2 regions of the Paenibacillus nuruki genome follow, and region 2 is predicted to be linked to the other one. Evidence: a T-box and tRNA genes for the amino acid it is inferred to sense, from the RefSeq annotation. Region 2 holds a T-box; the other holds one or more tRNA genes.

Region 1 (7,468 bases), 1.9 Mb from region 2:
GGAGCCGCAGCGAAAGCGAGTCTGAATAGGGCGACTAAGTACGTGGACGTAGACCCGAAACCAGGTGATCTACCCCTGTCCAGGGTGAAGGTACGGTAACACGTACTGGAGGCCCGAACCCACGCACGTTGAAAAGTGCGGGGATGAGGTGGGGGTAGCGGAGAAATTCCAATCGAACCTGGAGATAGCTGGTTCTCCCCGAAATAGCTTTAGGGCTAGCCTCGGAAGTTGAGTCGTGGAGGTAGAGCACTGATTGGATGCGGGGCCCGCAAGGGTTACCAAGTTCAGTCAAACTCCGAATGCCACAGACTTTATTCCGGGAGTCAGACAGTGAGTGCTAAGATCCATTGTCGAAAGGGAAACAGCCCAGACCATCAGCTAAGGTCCCCAAGTGTGTGTTAAGTGGGAAAGGATGTGAAGTTGCACAGACAACCAGGATGTTGGCTTAGAAGCAGCCACCATTGAAAGAGTGCGTAATAGCTCACTGGTCGAGTGACTTTGCGCCGAAAATGTAACGGGGCTAAACACACCACCGAAGCTATGGCTTGATACATTAGTATCAGGGGTAGGGGAGCGTTGAATGAAGATTGAAGGTGTACCGCAAGGAGCGCTGGACCTCATTCAAGTGAGAATGCCGGTATGAGTAACGAAAAGATCAGTGAGAATCTGATCCGCCGAAAACCCAAGGATTCCTGAGGAAGGCTCGTCCTCTCAGGGTAAGTCGGGACCTAAGGCGAGGCCGAAAGGCGTAGTCGACGGACAACAGGTTGAAATTCCTGTACCACCGAAAGCCGTTATGAGCAATGGGATGACGCAGGAGGATAGTGACGCGGACTGATGGATGTCCGTTCAAGCAGTGAGGCTGGTATGTAGGCAAATCCGCATACCGCAAGGCCAGGCTGTGATGAGGAGCGAAAATTGTAGTAGCGAAGGTCATGATTTCACACTGCCAAGAAAAGTCTCTAGCCAGGAAGCAGGTGCCCGTACCGTAAACCGACACAGGTGGGTGAGAAGAGAATTCTAAGGCGCGCGGAAGAACTCTCGTTAAGGAACTCGGCAAAATGACCCCGTAACTTCGGGAGAAGGGGTGCCCCGGTAGTGTGAATAGCACGAGGGGGCCGCAGTGAAAAGGCCCAAGCGACTGTTTAGCAAAAACACAGGTCTGTGCGAAGCCGCAAGGCGAAGTATACGGGCTGACGCCTGCCCGGTGCTGGAAGGTTAAGGGGAGTGGTTAGCGCAAGCGAAGCTATGAACCGAAGCCCCAGTAAACGGCGGCCGTAACTATAACGGTCCTAAGGTAGCGAAATTCCTTGTCAGGTAAATTCTGACCCGCACGAATGGCGTAACGATTTGGGCGCTGTCTCAACGAGAGATCCGGTGAAATTTTAATACCTGTGAAGATGCAGGTTACCCGCGACAAGACGGAAAGACCCCATGGAGCTTTACTGCAACTTGATATTGAACTGGGGTGCGATTTGTACAGGATAGGTGGGAGCCGTAGAAACCGGAGCGCAAGCTTCGGTCGAGGCGCCGTTGGGATACCACCCTGATCGCATTTGAGTTCTAACCTCGTACCGTGATCCGGTACAGGGACCGTGTCAGGTGGGCAGTTTGACTGGGGCGGTCGCCTCCTAAAGTGTAACGGAGGCGCCCTAAGGTTCCCTCAGAATGGTTGGAAATCATTCGAAGAGTGTAAAGGCATAAGGGAGCTTGACTGCGAGACAGACACGTCGAGCAGGGACGAAAGTCGGGCTTAGTGATCCGGTGGTACCGCATGGAAGGGCCATCGCTCAACGGATAAAAGCTACCCTGGGGATAACAGGCTTATCTCCCCCAAGAGTCCACATCGACGGGGAGGTTTGGCACCTCGATGTCGGCTCATCGCATCCTGGGGCTGAAGTAGGTCCCAAGGGTTGGGCTGTTCGCCCATTAAAGCGGTACGCGAGCTGGGTTCAGAACGTCGTGAGACAGTTCGGTCCCTATCTGTCGTGGGCGTAGGAAATTTGAGAGGAGCTGTCCTTAGTACGAGAGGACCGGGATGGACGCACCGCTGGTGTACCAGTTGTTCCGCCAGGAGCATCGCTGGGTAGCTACGTGCGGAAGGGATAAGCGCTGAAAGCATCTAAGCGTGAAGCCCCCCTCAAGATGAGATTTCCCAGTATGTAAGACCCCTTGTAGACGACGAGGTTGATAGGTTGGGGGTGGAAGTGCCGTAAGGCATGGAGCTGACCAATACTAATCGGTCGAGGGCTTATCCAAATCTACAAACGCGGTGTTTCAGTTTTCGGATTCAGTTTTCAGGGAGCAACTAACCTGTCTGTATATGATTTAACATGGAGAGATACCCAAGTGGCTATAAGGGGACCCTCTGCTAAGGGGTTAGACTGCGTTAGCGGTGCGAGGGTTCGAATCCCTCTCTCTCCGCCACTAGATCTTATGTTAAATAAGAATAGTGGACAGCATATCATGAAAGACTAGTTTTTAAATGTGGCGGTGTAGCTCAGCTGGCTAGAGCGTACGGTTCATACCCGTGAGGTCGGGGGTTCGATTCCCTTCGCCGCTACCATACATATCCCTGGAGATTTAGCTCAGCTGGGAGAGCATCTGCCTTACAAGCAGAGGGTCGGCGGTTCGATCCCGTCAATCTCCACCACCATATGCCGGTGTAGCTCAGTTGGTAGAGCAACTGACTTGTAATCAGTAGGTCGGGGGTTCAAATCCTCTCGCCGGCACCATTTTCATTTCAAAAAGTTATACAACCCTGGAACCGTGGTGTAGGGGTTAACATGCCTGCCTGTCACGCAGGAGATCGCGGGTTCAAATCCCGTCGGTTCCGCCATTTTTTTAATTAAATAAAATATATAATGAATATGTTATGGCTCGGTAGCTCAGTCGGTAGAGCAGAGGACTGAAAATCCTCGTGTCGGCGGTTCGATTCCGTCCCGAGCCACCATTTTTTGTATTCATTATGGAGGCTTAGCGAAGTGGCCAAACGCAGCAGACTGTAAATCTGTTCTCTCCGAGTTCGGTGGTTCGAATCCATCAGCCTCCACCAGTTTTATTTACTTTAAACTTAATATGAGTCATTAGCTCAGTCGGTAGAGCACCTGACTTTTAATCAGGGTGTCGAAGGTTCGAGCCCTTCATGACTCATCATATTAAAAAGCATCTTGCTAATCAGCAGGGTGCTTTTTGTTTTGTCTGCTTTTTTGTATAATTTGATGGAGTAGTCTTATTATGTTGATTTTTTATCCATATAATAAGTAGCCATCAATGTATGATTCTAGCTATGGAAGGAATTTATGATATGAACTGGAGTACATTAAAAGAACATATTGAATCAATCATAGATTACCGTATTGAAGAACAGTCTGTGGCTGTGAAAGATTGGGAATCAGATACGTATCGAGCGGGTCGAGAAGAAAGTGGATGGATCGCTGTGAAGCAAGATCTTGCTATAGTTACGTTATGGCAAATTCAACCGAAAGCTATTTCTTTAAACGCTTCTAGTACTTCCAAAGATTCAGAAGAGTCACTCGATAGTGATCATCAACATGTTATCCTTAAGCTTAGATCATTGTTGGAATTATTGTTGCCTGCATTTACAGCATCTATGGCTACAGCAAGTCAGCCTTCTTCATTGTCTATTCGTGAACAAGGGATACAACAGCTAAGTGCTTGGATGACAGAGCAGCTAGATATAGGACAGTCAAAAGCGATTATTCCGGATGGGTATCTTCTGAAAGAAAGATTAACCAGTTCGATGATTCCTTTTTTATTAATTGCGGATAGTCTTCAGACGGGTGTGCTTACAACCAAAGAATTAGAGAAGCTATTATATAGTTATTTTGGTGGAGAAGTATTATTATTGCCATTATCCCCAAATGAATGGTTTATCCTCACAAATCGTGAACTGATTGAAGATAGTTCTGATTTAAAACAAAGTCATGGTCGTGACTCTGATATAGAAGTAGAAGATACGGAAGAAGATGTACTGATGGATTTTTCATTAGGATTGTATGAATTGATTGCTAGTGAATGGGTAGGTATATTTCATATTGGTGTATCCAAGCCGATTGTTCCTAGTGAACGATTACTGGCTGAAGTCTCTCTATTGAAAGAAACAGTCACTCTAGGTAGACTTTTTCATGTTAAAGATCATATTCATCTTCCCGGGGAACTGTCTTTGGAGCGTCTATTGTACCGGATTCCTGATGAAGACCGTGCAGATTTTGTAGCTAGAGCAGATCAATATTCAGATATGCTGGCTGATGAAGAGACAGTGGCTACGTTGGAGACTTTTTTCAAAATGGACTGTAATGTTAGTGAGACGGCAAAGCAATTGTATATTCATCGTAATACATTATTGTACCGTTTGGACAAAATTAAGCAGGAGACGGAATTGGATGTACGGCGGTTTGAAGACGCTGTTTTGATGAAGTTAACACTGCTATTGTATAAAGTGACAAAAAGCTGATGATTTTTTTGTATAGTTTGTCGATAGATGTCTTGGCGTGATTAGGGTAAGATAATAATAGAAAAAGAAATCGGTTACATAGGCGATCGTTATCACCTTCGCAGCCGTAATTCATAGCTGATTTTACTATTGAAATGAAGTTATAACTTATCGAAAAGATGTTGTAAACTCTACTCGATATTACAAATCAGACTACGGATTGATCAAGGACATATGCTCTATGATGTAACGTTATTACACTTTTAATTACAAAATGACATTCATATTCCAGGGAGGCTATTATTATGGCAGGCGTACGCTTAGAACACATTTTCAAGAAATATCCGGGTTCTGACAAAGCAACAGTTATCGACGTTAATTTGGATATCAAGGATAAAGAGTTCCTAGTACTGGTTGGACCTTCAGGTTGTGGTAAATCTACAACTCTTCGTATGATTGCTGGTCTGGAAGAAATTTCAGAAGGTAAATTGTACATTGGCGATCGCGTTGTTAACGATGTAGCTCCAAAAGACCGCGATATCGCGATGGTATTCCAATCTTACGCTTTGTACCCACATATGGATGTATATTCTAATATGGCGTTTGGTTTGAAATTGCGTAAAGTGAAAAAAGACGAAATCGAAAAACGTGTACGTGAAGCAGCTAAAATTCTCGATATCGAGCATTTGCTAGATCGTAAACCAAAAGCACTTTCTGGTGGTCAACGTCAGCGTGTTGCTTTGGGACGTGCGATTGTCCGTGATCCTCAAGTCTTCTTGATGGATGAGCCTCTTTCTAACTTGGATGCTAAACTTCGTGGTCAGATGCGTGCTGAGATTACTAAACTAGCTAAACGTCTTCAAACGACTGTTATCTATGTAACGCATGATCAGATCGAAGCAATGACAATGGGTGATCGTATCGTTGTTATGAAAGATGGTATTATTCAACAAGCAGCTTCTCCAGAAGAATTGTACAATCACCCACGTAATATGTTCGTAGCGGGCTTTATTGGTTCTCCTACAATGAACTTTATCCGTGGTACATTGTCCGAAAAATCAGGCGGTCTAACATTCAGCGCTGCTGGTGTTGAGCTTGCTATCCCTGGTGGTAAAGCGCAAATCTTGAAAGACCAAGGATTCACAGGTAAAGAAGTGATTCTGGGTGTTCGTCCAGAAGATATTCATGAAGAGCCTGTATTCTTAGAAGCTTCTCCAGCGACTGCTTTTACAGCTAAAGTAGACGTATCTGAGAACTTGGGTCATGAAATGTTGCTATACTTGAGCGGTGTAGGTACAGACACTGTTGTTGCTCGTGTTGATGGTCGTTCCACTACTCGTGATAACGCTACAGCAACTATGGCTATTGATATGAACAAAGTTCATATTTTTGATACAGAATCTCAAGATAACTTGTTCTACACAGATCCTTCTTAATCCGTTACATCATATAACGTAAGAAGTTCTGATTGAACATTCGATAAAAGACTTACTATTCTGGTTTCGATCAGAAGGGTAAGTCTTTTTTTATGATAAAATGCGCATATCGAATAATGAACATGTAGTAGAGTTAGACGTGTAAACAATCTATAGATTTGTAAGTGAATCTGCCAATATAATTGATTTAACTAGCATTTTCTATTACGATGAGTACATTGGACATATTATGTACAGTGCGGAAAAGGATGGTTTGTGAAAAATCTATCTTTTTGGCGATGATCGTTTGGCTTTGGATTATGAATCACATAGAATACACCATACAGGATAAGCAACCTACTTAGAGAAAGGAAGAACAGAATGGCCAAACATGTGAAAGTTTCAGAATTGGTACAAATGTTCCAGCTTGAAGTTGTATCTGGAGGACTTGGCTTAAAGCGAAATATTATGGTAGATGACTTGAACCGACCAGGATTAGAAATGGCGGGGTATTTTGAATATTATCCGACAGAACGTGTACAGATTCTAGGTAGAACTGAACTTGCGTTTTTCAAAATGTTAACTCATGAAGAAAAAGCAGATCGTATGAAGCGCCTTTGTAATGATGAGACACCTTGTCTGGTAATTACACGTGGACTTGAAGTACCTGAAGAGTTGATTGCGAGCAGTGAAGAGCATAATGTTCCTGTCTTACGTAGCAATCTGGCAACAACGATTTTATCCAGCCGTATTACAGGCTTTTTGGAGAAAAAATTAGCACCAACGGCTACGATTCATGGTGTATTGGTAGACCTTTATGGTGTAGGGATGCTGATTACAGGTAGTAGTGGTATTGGTAAAAGTGAAACAGCTCTAGAACTCGTCAAACGTGGACATCGCTTGATTGCCGATGATGCGGTAGAAATCCGTCAAACTTCGGATAATCAGCTTCATGGTACAGCTCCTGAATTGATTCGCCACCTACTTGAAATTCGTGGAGTCGGTATTATCAACGTGATGACTTTGTTTGGTGCAGGTGCGATTCGTAACAACAAACGAATTACTCTGGTCGTGCGTTTAGAAGCATGGCAACAAGAGAAACAGTATGATCGTATCGGATTGGATGAAGAAACGACACGTATTATCGATACAGATGTACCTTTAGTAACGATTCCAGTACGCCCAGGACGAAATCTAGCTGTTATTATTGAAGTGGCAGCGATGAACTTCCGCTTAAAACGTATGGGTTATAATGCAGCATTGCAATTTACTCATAAATTAACGGAAACGATTGCTGAAGATCTGGATGAACTGGACTAAGGAGAGTGTTACATGGGGACATCATTAATTAACCCGATTGCTTTCTCAATCGGAGCGCTTCAGGTGCACTGGTATGGATTAATTCTAGGTACCGGCGCATTAGTCGGGTTATTGCTATTAATTCGTGAAGGACGTCGATTCGGGATTCCACAAGAATTTTTTATGGATCTGGTGCTATTCGGCGTTCCTTCCGCTATTATTGCAGCACGTATCTATTATGTAGCATTTCGCTGGCCGGATTATAGAGATAACTTTTGGGATGTTTTTAAAATTTGGA
Region 2 (7,468 bases):
ATCTTGTAACGGAGTATCTTCTACAATCTCTTTTCTTCCACTTGCAAGTACTTCACCTTTACTACTGATTAAGAATGCACGACCTGCTGTGCCTATTTTGAGATTGTTAATATAATCTTTAATATTATTCATACTCACATCGGCGGCTACTATTCCTAATACTTGCCCATCATTATTACGAATCGTTTTTCCTGCTGTAATCATCTTCATTTTGCTCACAGAATCGGTAAAAGGTTCTGTATAATAAATCTTATCAAAATTGTTCAGTGTACCTGTATAGTAAGGCTGTGTTAAATAATCATAAGCTGGATCATCATATTCTGTAGTGGTATTAATTTTGTCTCCATCTCGTACCGCATATATCGAACGATACTTTACGCCTTGTTCATACGCATTCTCAGCAAAGAAAATACCAGTTCCATACGTAAATGAACTTAACATTTGCCAGCGTTCTGCTAGCTTGAAATAATCGGGAACGCTAATTGTATTCCCTAACTCTCCAGTAGCGGCGGCGAGTGATGATACAATCATCGAATTCTGTTTTAACTGACTGTTTAAATTTTCGTTCAAGCCTGTTAATGTTGTTGCAGCATTAGTGTTGATTTCGGTATTGAGTTTTTGTTTGGCAAATTGATACGATAGCGCACTAATGAGCACAAGAGCAATAATAACAATCGGGAGTAGCGTTAACAGTGTGCGAGCTTGGATGCTTTTAAACTTAAATCTACGCAATGTAATTACCTATCCTCTCTATATCTATAATAAAATCCACATTCTACTTATATCGACAAATTGATACATAAAGTTAACAGTTTCATTTTGAGATATTGAACGAACAATAGATAAAATAAGGAGTATATGCTCAAAAATCTATAAACAAGTACAACAAAAAAACCTTTATCATCACCGAAGCGATCATAAAGGTTTTTGTTTTTGAATTAAGCTGGATTAAGCTTTTTTGATTTTAGCAAATTTACGTTTACCTACTTGAACAATATCACCATCAGCTAGTTCAATACTTGCATTTACATCATCATGCTTTTGTTCGTTGATTTTGAGTGCACCTTGTTGAATACTGCGTCTAGCCTCACTCGTAGATGTTGCAAATCCAAGCGTCATTACCAGTTTGATCAGCCCGATTTGTCCATTTTCTAGTACACTCTCGTCCAATACTACTTCTTGAATATCATCAGGTAATGCACGTTGCTGGAATACAGTTACAAAGTGATTTTTTGCAGCTACTCCTGCTTCTTCATTATGGAACATACGTACATAATTTTGTGCCAGATTCATTTTGGCATCACGTGGATGTACAGAACCATCTGCAAGCCCTGCTTTGAGTGTAGCCAAATCTTCATTCGAAATATCTGTTGTTAACTCATAGTACTTAAGCATCAATTCATCCGGTACACTCATTGATTTACCAAAGATTTCATTCGGCTCTTCATCAATGCCAATGTAGTTACCCAGACTTTTACTCATTTTTTGAACACCATCTAGACCTTCGATAATAGGTAAAGTAATCGCAACTTGAGTAGCTTTACCGTATTCTTTTTGCAGTGTACGTCCCATCAATAAGTTAAACTTCTGATCGGTACCCCCAATTTCAATATCACTTTCAAGAGCTACCGAATCCATCCCTTGCATTAGTGGGTAGAAAAATTCGTGAATACTGATCGGCTGACCGCCCTGGTAACGCTTCGTAAAATCATCACGCTCTAGCATACGGGCTACTGTAACTTTAGCTGCCAAATTTACCACATCGGCAAAATTCATCGGACTTAGCCATTCCGAGTTAAAGTATACTTTCATTTTACTTGGATCAAGGATTTTGGTGATCTGTTCTTTGTATGTCTCTGCATTGTGTTTAACCTGTTCTTCTGTTAATTGCTTACGTGTCTCTGACTTACCTGTAGGATCACCAATACGTCCTGTAAAGTCACCGATAATTAATTGAACATGATGTCCCAATTCTTGAAATTGACGTAATTTCTGCAAAACAACAGTATGACCGATATGAATATCCGGTGCAGATGGATCTAGACCTAATTTGACTGTTAATGGCTTGCCTGTTGCTACAGACTTGATCACTTTCTGACGTAATGCATCTTCAGGAATAATCTCTGCTGTTCCTCGCTGAATCACACTTAATTGCTTTTCGACTTCTGCTTGTTGCGCTGACGTTAATTCTTCCCATTTCATTATTCATTTGCTCCCTTATTCGATAGTATACGGATCACTTCCGCTGGAGTGCCTGCTTGAAAATGCGCATCAAAAAAGACCTACCCATCCCCATAAAGGGACGAGCAGGCCTCGCGTTACCACCCTAATTAGAAGACTGATCCTATACCTATATTGATAAAATCATAAGATATATTCAGCTTCTCACTTCATTATATATAACGGAATCTTCATTCCGGCTTGATATTATCAATAAAACTACTAATATCAAACGACTCCAGACCTGTAATTCAAAGGAAGTCCGCTTGCCGATTTGCACCAACCATCGGTTCTCTGAGAACGGTAATCTCCACTTCTACTGGGTGTCTTTCTTCGTCTTTGTGTTATGTAATTGTAGATTGCTTCAACGTATCACTTTTATAACATACCTTTTACAAACAAGTCAATGCTTGTTCACATCCGACTTTGTGCCCATCCTGCTTTTATCGGTCATAAGAAACTGATTATAGCGTAATTTTTATGATATAATAGTGGCTGGTAAAAGGGGGAAGTTACATGGCTGAAAAGAAGGACAAGCGTCCAACAAATAAGTCCACTAGCAAGCATGCTAGATTCCGCAAATTACTCACTATTTTGAAATGGGTAGTTATTGCTGGGTTTGCCATTTGCCTGTTTGGTGGAGGTATTTTGATGGGCTACGTTTCTTCGATTGTAAAAGACGAACCGGTGCGTTCGCGTGAAGAAATAGTCAAAAAAATCAACGAAAATGCAGTGACCGGTTTTGCTTATTTTAATGACGGTTCCCCGATCGGACAACTTCGTACAGAAGAAGATCGTCGATTGGTGACTTATGAACAGATTCCTCAACCTGTCATCGACGCCATTATTTCCATAGAAGATAATCATTTTTATGAACATAAAGGTGTTGACATGAATGGTACGCTGCGTGCTGTCAAACAGCGTGTACTGAATGAATCCGTCCAAACCGGAGGTAGTACACTTACACAGCAATTGTCGAGACGGGTCTTTTTGAACTTGGACAAAACAGATGATCGCAAAATTAAAGAAATGTTGCTTTCTCTTCGGATCGAGCGCTTTATGACCAAAAATGAAATTTTGACTGCTTATTTGAACAAAATGCCTTTTGGTAAAGGTTCAAGCGGATACAATATTTTTGGGATCAAAGCAGCAGCTAAAGGTATTTTTGCTGTAAACGATCTCAGTAAAATCAATATCGCGGAAGCCGCTTATATTGCAGGTCTACCTCAATTGCCAACCGCTTACTCTGCTTTTGACAGTAGCGGTAAATTCAATGAAAAAGGATTTAAACGTGCAGTCGGCAGACAACAACTGGTTCTTGAACGGATGAAAGAGCTAGGTAAAATTACAGCTAGTGAATATAATGAAGCAATTAACTTTGATCTCAAAAGTTCACTCGCCAAACCAACAGCCAAAGCGTATTCTCAATATCCTTACTTAATGATGGAAATTGAACGACAAGGCGCGCAAACAATTGTAAAAATGGAAAATCCAGATTTGGATATGTCCACTCTGTCTTCTGAAGAACGAAATCAACTGTTTGAAGATGCACGTCAGAAATTGTTAACTGGTGGTTATCGTGTCTATACAACGATTAACAAAACAGTCTATAACACGATGCATGAAGTCGCTGAAGATAGTAGTAATTTCTCACCCGACAGTAATACCAAAGGCAAAGAGCAAACTGCGGCTATGATGATTAATCATAAGACAGGCGCTATTCTTGGTATGATTGAAGGTCGTAGCTTCCAGGAAGAACAGATGAATTATGCTACTCAGATGACAAGGCAACCGGGTTCTACAATGAAGCCGATCGCTGCTTATCTGCCTGCTCTAGACGCAGGTCTGGTGCAACCGGCAAGTATTCTGGATGATGCACCAATTATTTTGAAAGACGGCGGTAAAGGCTATCATATCCCTGCAAACGCGAACGGACGCTATCAAGGTCTAGTCACTGCTCGGACTGCATTAGATGAATCGCTAAATATACCTGCCCTCAAATTATTTAATCAAAAAGTAGGTATTGATAAAGCTTGGGCATTTTCCAAAAAATTAGGTATCACTACGATTCAAGATACCGATTACTCTGCTCAAACCGGAGTACTGGGCGGTCTTAAATATGGAGTGACTGTAGAAGAATTAACCAATGCCTATGGCTCCATTCCGAATCAAGGGATATTCAATGATGCTTATATGATCGATAAAATTGTTGATCCGTATAACAAAATCGTTTACAAACACAAAGCTGATCCACAACGAGTCTTTTCGAAGCAAACCGCTTATCTTATGACCGATATGCTTCGCAGTGTTATCACAGATTCTCGTGGTACAGGGAGAACGATGCAGACCTTATTTAATAAATACGGAAAAATACCGATTGTCGGTAAAACCGGTTCTACTCAGAACTATGCTGATGTCTGGTTTATGGGCTTCACACCGGATATTACACTTGGTGTATGGGCAGGTTATCGTGAGCCTGTAAATACCTTGTCCGAGGATGGTAAAAAGCGTGCTCGTACCTTATGGGCAACGATTATGAACAAAGTTACTGATAGTGATCCCGAGTTGTTCAAAACCGATGCTTTTAAAAAGCCAGATGGTATTGTCACACAGACAGTGTCTGGATTTAGTGGTAAATTACCAACATCGGCTACACGACAATCCGGTAATCTAGTGACCGATATTTTCAATGCTAAATATGTACCTAAAGACTTTGATGATGGTGTAGCTTATGCGAAATATATTACGTACAATGGCGTAAATTATATTCCTCAAGATAGCACACCAGATGATATGGTCAATCAACGTACAGTCGTCAAACGGGAAATGCCTATTTCAGAATTAATCAAAGATCTGCAACATGCTCTAGCTAATATGTCAGGTCCTAAATATGCGCTATGGCGTTATCTTCCTGAAGATGCAGGTACAGATGCTCCAACTCGGATCGATCCAAGGCAAGATGATGGTGGGTCACCAAATCCACCAACTAATGTGCGCTTATCGACCAGTGGTAGCGATGCGCGAATTACCTTTAACTCAGGTGGTTCAGGAGATGTGGTAGGTTACCGTCTGTACCGTTCATCCGGTGATGGTTCTTATCAATATCAGAAGTCTGCACAGCTAGGTAGTAGTCAATTTAATTCATTTGTATCTGCAAATGGTAACTTCTCTTTCTATGTAACAGCCGTTGATGTCGGTGGACATGAATCGAGTCCAAGTAATACGGCGGATTACAGTGCAGCACCAGTACCGGTAGAAGAGCCTGATGAAGGCACCTTATTACCAGATGGAACGACTGAAGAACCTGCAACGGATGGCACGACGCCACCAGCAGAAGGCGAATCGACTGAGCCTGCTACAACTACCGAAGAAGCGGCTCCTGCTAAAGCAAAAGCAGCGCCTTCGGCTCCGTCTTCACTTAGCGCTAAAGGCGCAGGTAAAAGTGCAGTCGTGATCTCTTGGGGCGCTCCATCGCAGACTGCCACTAATTACAAAGTATACTTTAGCAAAACAAGTGGGGGTCCGTATAATCTAGCTGGATCAACACCAGATACCAAGTTCCAATATAATTCCAGTCGTAAAATTGATGGTTGGTTTTATGTAGTAGCTGTTAATGAAAGTGGTTCTTCTTCTCCATCATCACCTGTTCAGTATAAAGGGAAATAAACTAAAAATAGATTAATTGAACAGCGAGTACCGATTTAATATTTATCGGTACTCGCTGTTTTTCTTTTATTAAAAATTGTAATCAACCATTAATATCTATCAAGTTAGTTCCGTTGGGTAGGTATAGTCTAAAGATATAACAAAAAAAGCATCCTCTCCTTAAAGGAAAAGATGCTTTTGATTATTGCGGATATTCAATATTAGTTTAATTGATTGACAGACAAGCGTAGGATGGTTTCGTGTGGCAAAATAACACGAGTGTTCTCTACGTTTTCTTTTTTCATCAACTTCGTTAACAAACGCATAGCTACAGCACCTAGATCATACATCGGTTGAGCTACAGTCGTTAACTGTGGACGTACCATCGAAGCTAGACGAATATTATCTACCGAAATAATAGAGAAATCGTCTGGTACTTTCAAGCCTTCATCTTGAATGCTGTGAATCGCACCAATCGCCATTTCATCTGTTGCTGCAAAAATAGCCGTTGGGCGCTTTTTCAGACCGATAAAATATTTCATAGCTTCTACGCCAGATTCGTAACGATAATTACCGATACGTACCCAGTCTTCTTTATATTCAATATTTGCTGCTTCTAATGCTTTTTTGTATCCTTGGAAACGAGAATATCCATTTGCAGGATCTTGTAATGTACCACTGATCATTGCAATTTCACGATGTCCATGACGAATCAATGTATTCACAGCATCAAAAGCAGCTGCTTCATGATCGATATCTACAGATGGAATCAATCCATTCTCATCACGAGTGGCACACAAAACGATAGGTACAGCTGAAGATTGGAATGCTTGCAAATGATCTTCTGTAACGGTTCCGCCCATAAATAACAGACCATCTACTTGCTTCTCTAGCAATGTATTCACTACACGAATTTCTTTTTCTTTTTTCTTATCTGCATTACAAAGAATAATATTGTAATGATACATATTTGCGATATCTTCTATCCCACGTGCAATTTCTGCAAAGATAGAATTTGAGATATCCGGGATAACAACGCCTACTGTTGTTGTTTTCTTACTAGCAAGTCCACGTGCTACTGCGTTAGGGCGATAACCCAGACGCTCGATCGCTTCATAAACTTTTTTGCGCGTTTGCGGCTTCACGTTGGGATTATTATTCACTACACGAGATACTGTAGCCATAGATACTCCAGCTTCACGTGCCACATCGTAAATGGTTACTGTCACGGTCCTTCTCTCCATTACCAATAAATTTTCTTCATGTTTTCAAGAATTTGCTTCATTTTTCATTTAGATTCATGATACGCTAAAATACTATGACTTGCAATCATTGGTTATCGCTTAAGATAGCGCTTCACGTAGCGAACTGACTGTAATCTTAGAATGAGAGGTGTTCCAGATCGGCTCGCCATTTTTAACCAAAATCACTTGTGGTGATTCGTGCTTCAATTGCAGACTTTCTGCTACAGCGTTAGATACATCGCGATTCTCCACTACATAGACCAAACCATAATCAACATCTTCGCTTGGATTACTTTCCAAATACGATTTAAATTCATTATAAGCGCCAGCGCTAATCGGACAACGAGTACTATGTTTAA

Evidence for each region. The T-box of region 2 lies ahead of tyrS (tyrosine--tRNA ligase). A T-box ahead of a tRNA ligase gene usually reads a tRNA of that ligase, here a tRNA-Tyr.
Region 1: it encodes a tRNA-Tyr, which carries the amino acid that the T-box ahead of tyrS (tyrosine--tRNA ligase) is inferred to sense. The anticodon was not compared.

The regions. Positions count from the first base shown of each region.
Region 1 covers NZ_OY725677.1:4,109,240-4,116,707, reverse strand. Annotated here, with positions in the region: rRNA gene RCP16_RS18260 (23S ribosomal RNA) at 1-2,259, shown strand, start outside; tRNA gene RCP16_RS18255 (tRNA-Ser) at 2,336-2,427, shown strand; tRNA gene RCP16_RS18250 (tRNA-Met) at 2,490-2,566, shown strand; tRNA gene RCP16_RS18245 (tRNA-Val) at 2,578-2,653, shown strand; tRNA gene RCP16_RS18240 (tRNA-Thr) at 2,660-2,735, shown strand; tRNA gene RCP16_RS18235 (tRNA-Asp) at 2,764-2,839, shown strand; tRNA gene RCP16_RS18230 (tRNA-Phe) at 2,878-2,953, shown strand; tRNA gene RCP16_RS18225 (tRNA-Tyr) at 2,971-3,055, shown strand; tRNA gene RCP16_RS18220 (tRNA-Lys) at 3,081-3,153, shown strand; gene RCP16_RS18215 (PucR family transcriptional regulator) at 3,290-4,477, shown strand; gene RCP16_RS18210 (ABC transporter ATP-binding protein) at 4,762-5,892, shown strand; gene hprK (HPr(Ser) kinase/phosphatase) at 6,253-7,191, shown strand; gene lgt (prolipoprotein diacylglyceryl transferase) at 7,204-7,468, shown strand, end outside.
Region 2 covers NZ_OY725677.1:902,686-910,153, reverse strand. Annotated here, with positions in the region: gene RCP16_RS04045 (methyl-accepting chemotaxis protein) at 1-732, opposite strand, end outside; gene tyrS (tyrosine--tRNA ligase) at 949-2,202, opposite strand; T-box leader at 2,296-2,563, opposite strand; gene RCP16_RS04035 (transglycosylase domain-containing protein) at 2,737-5,886, shown strand; gene ccpA (catabolite control protein A) at 6,087-7,094, opposite strand; gene ytxJ (bacillithiol system redox-active protein YtxJ) at 7,209-7,468, opposite strand, start outside.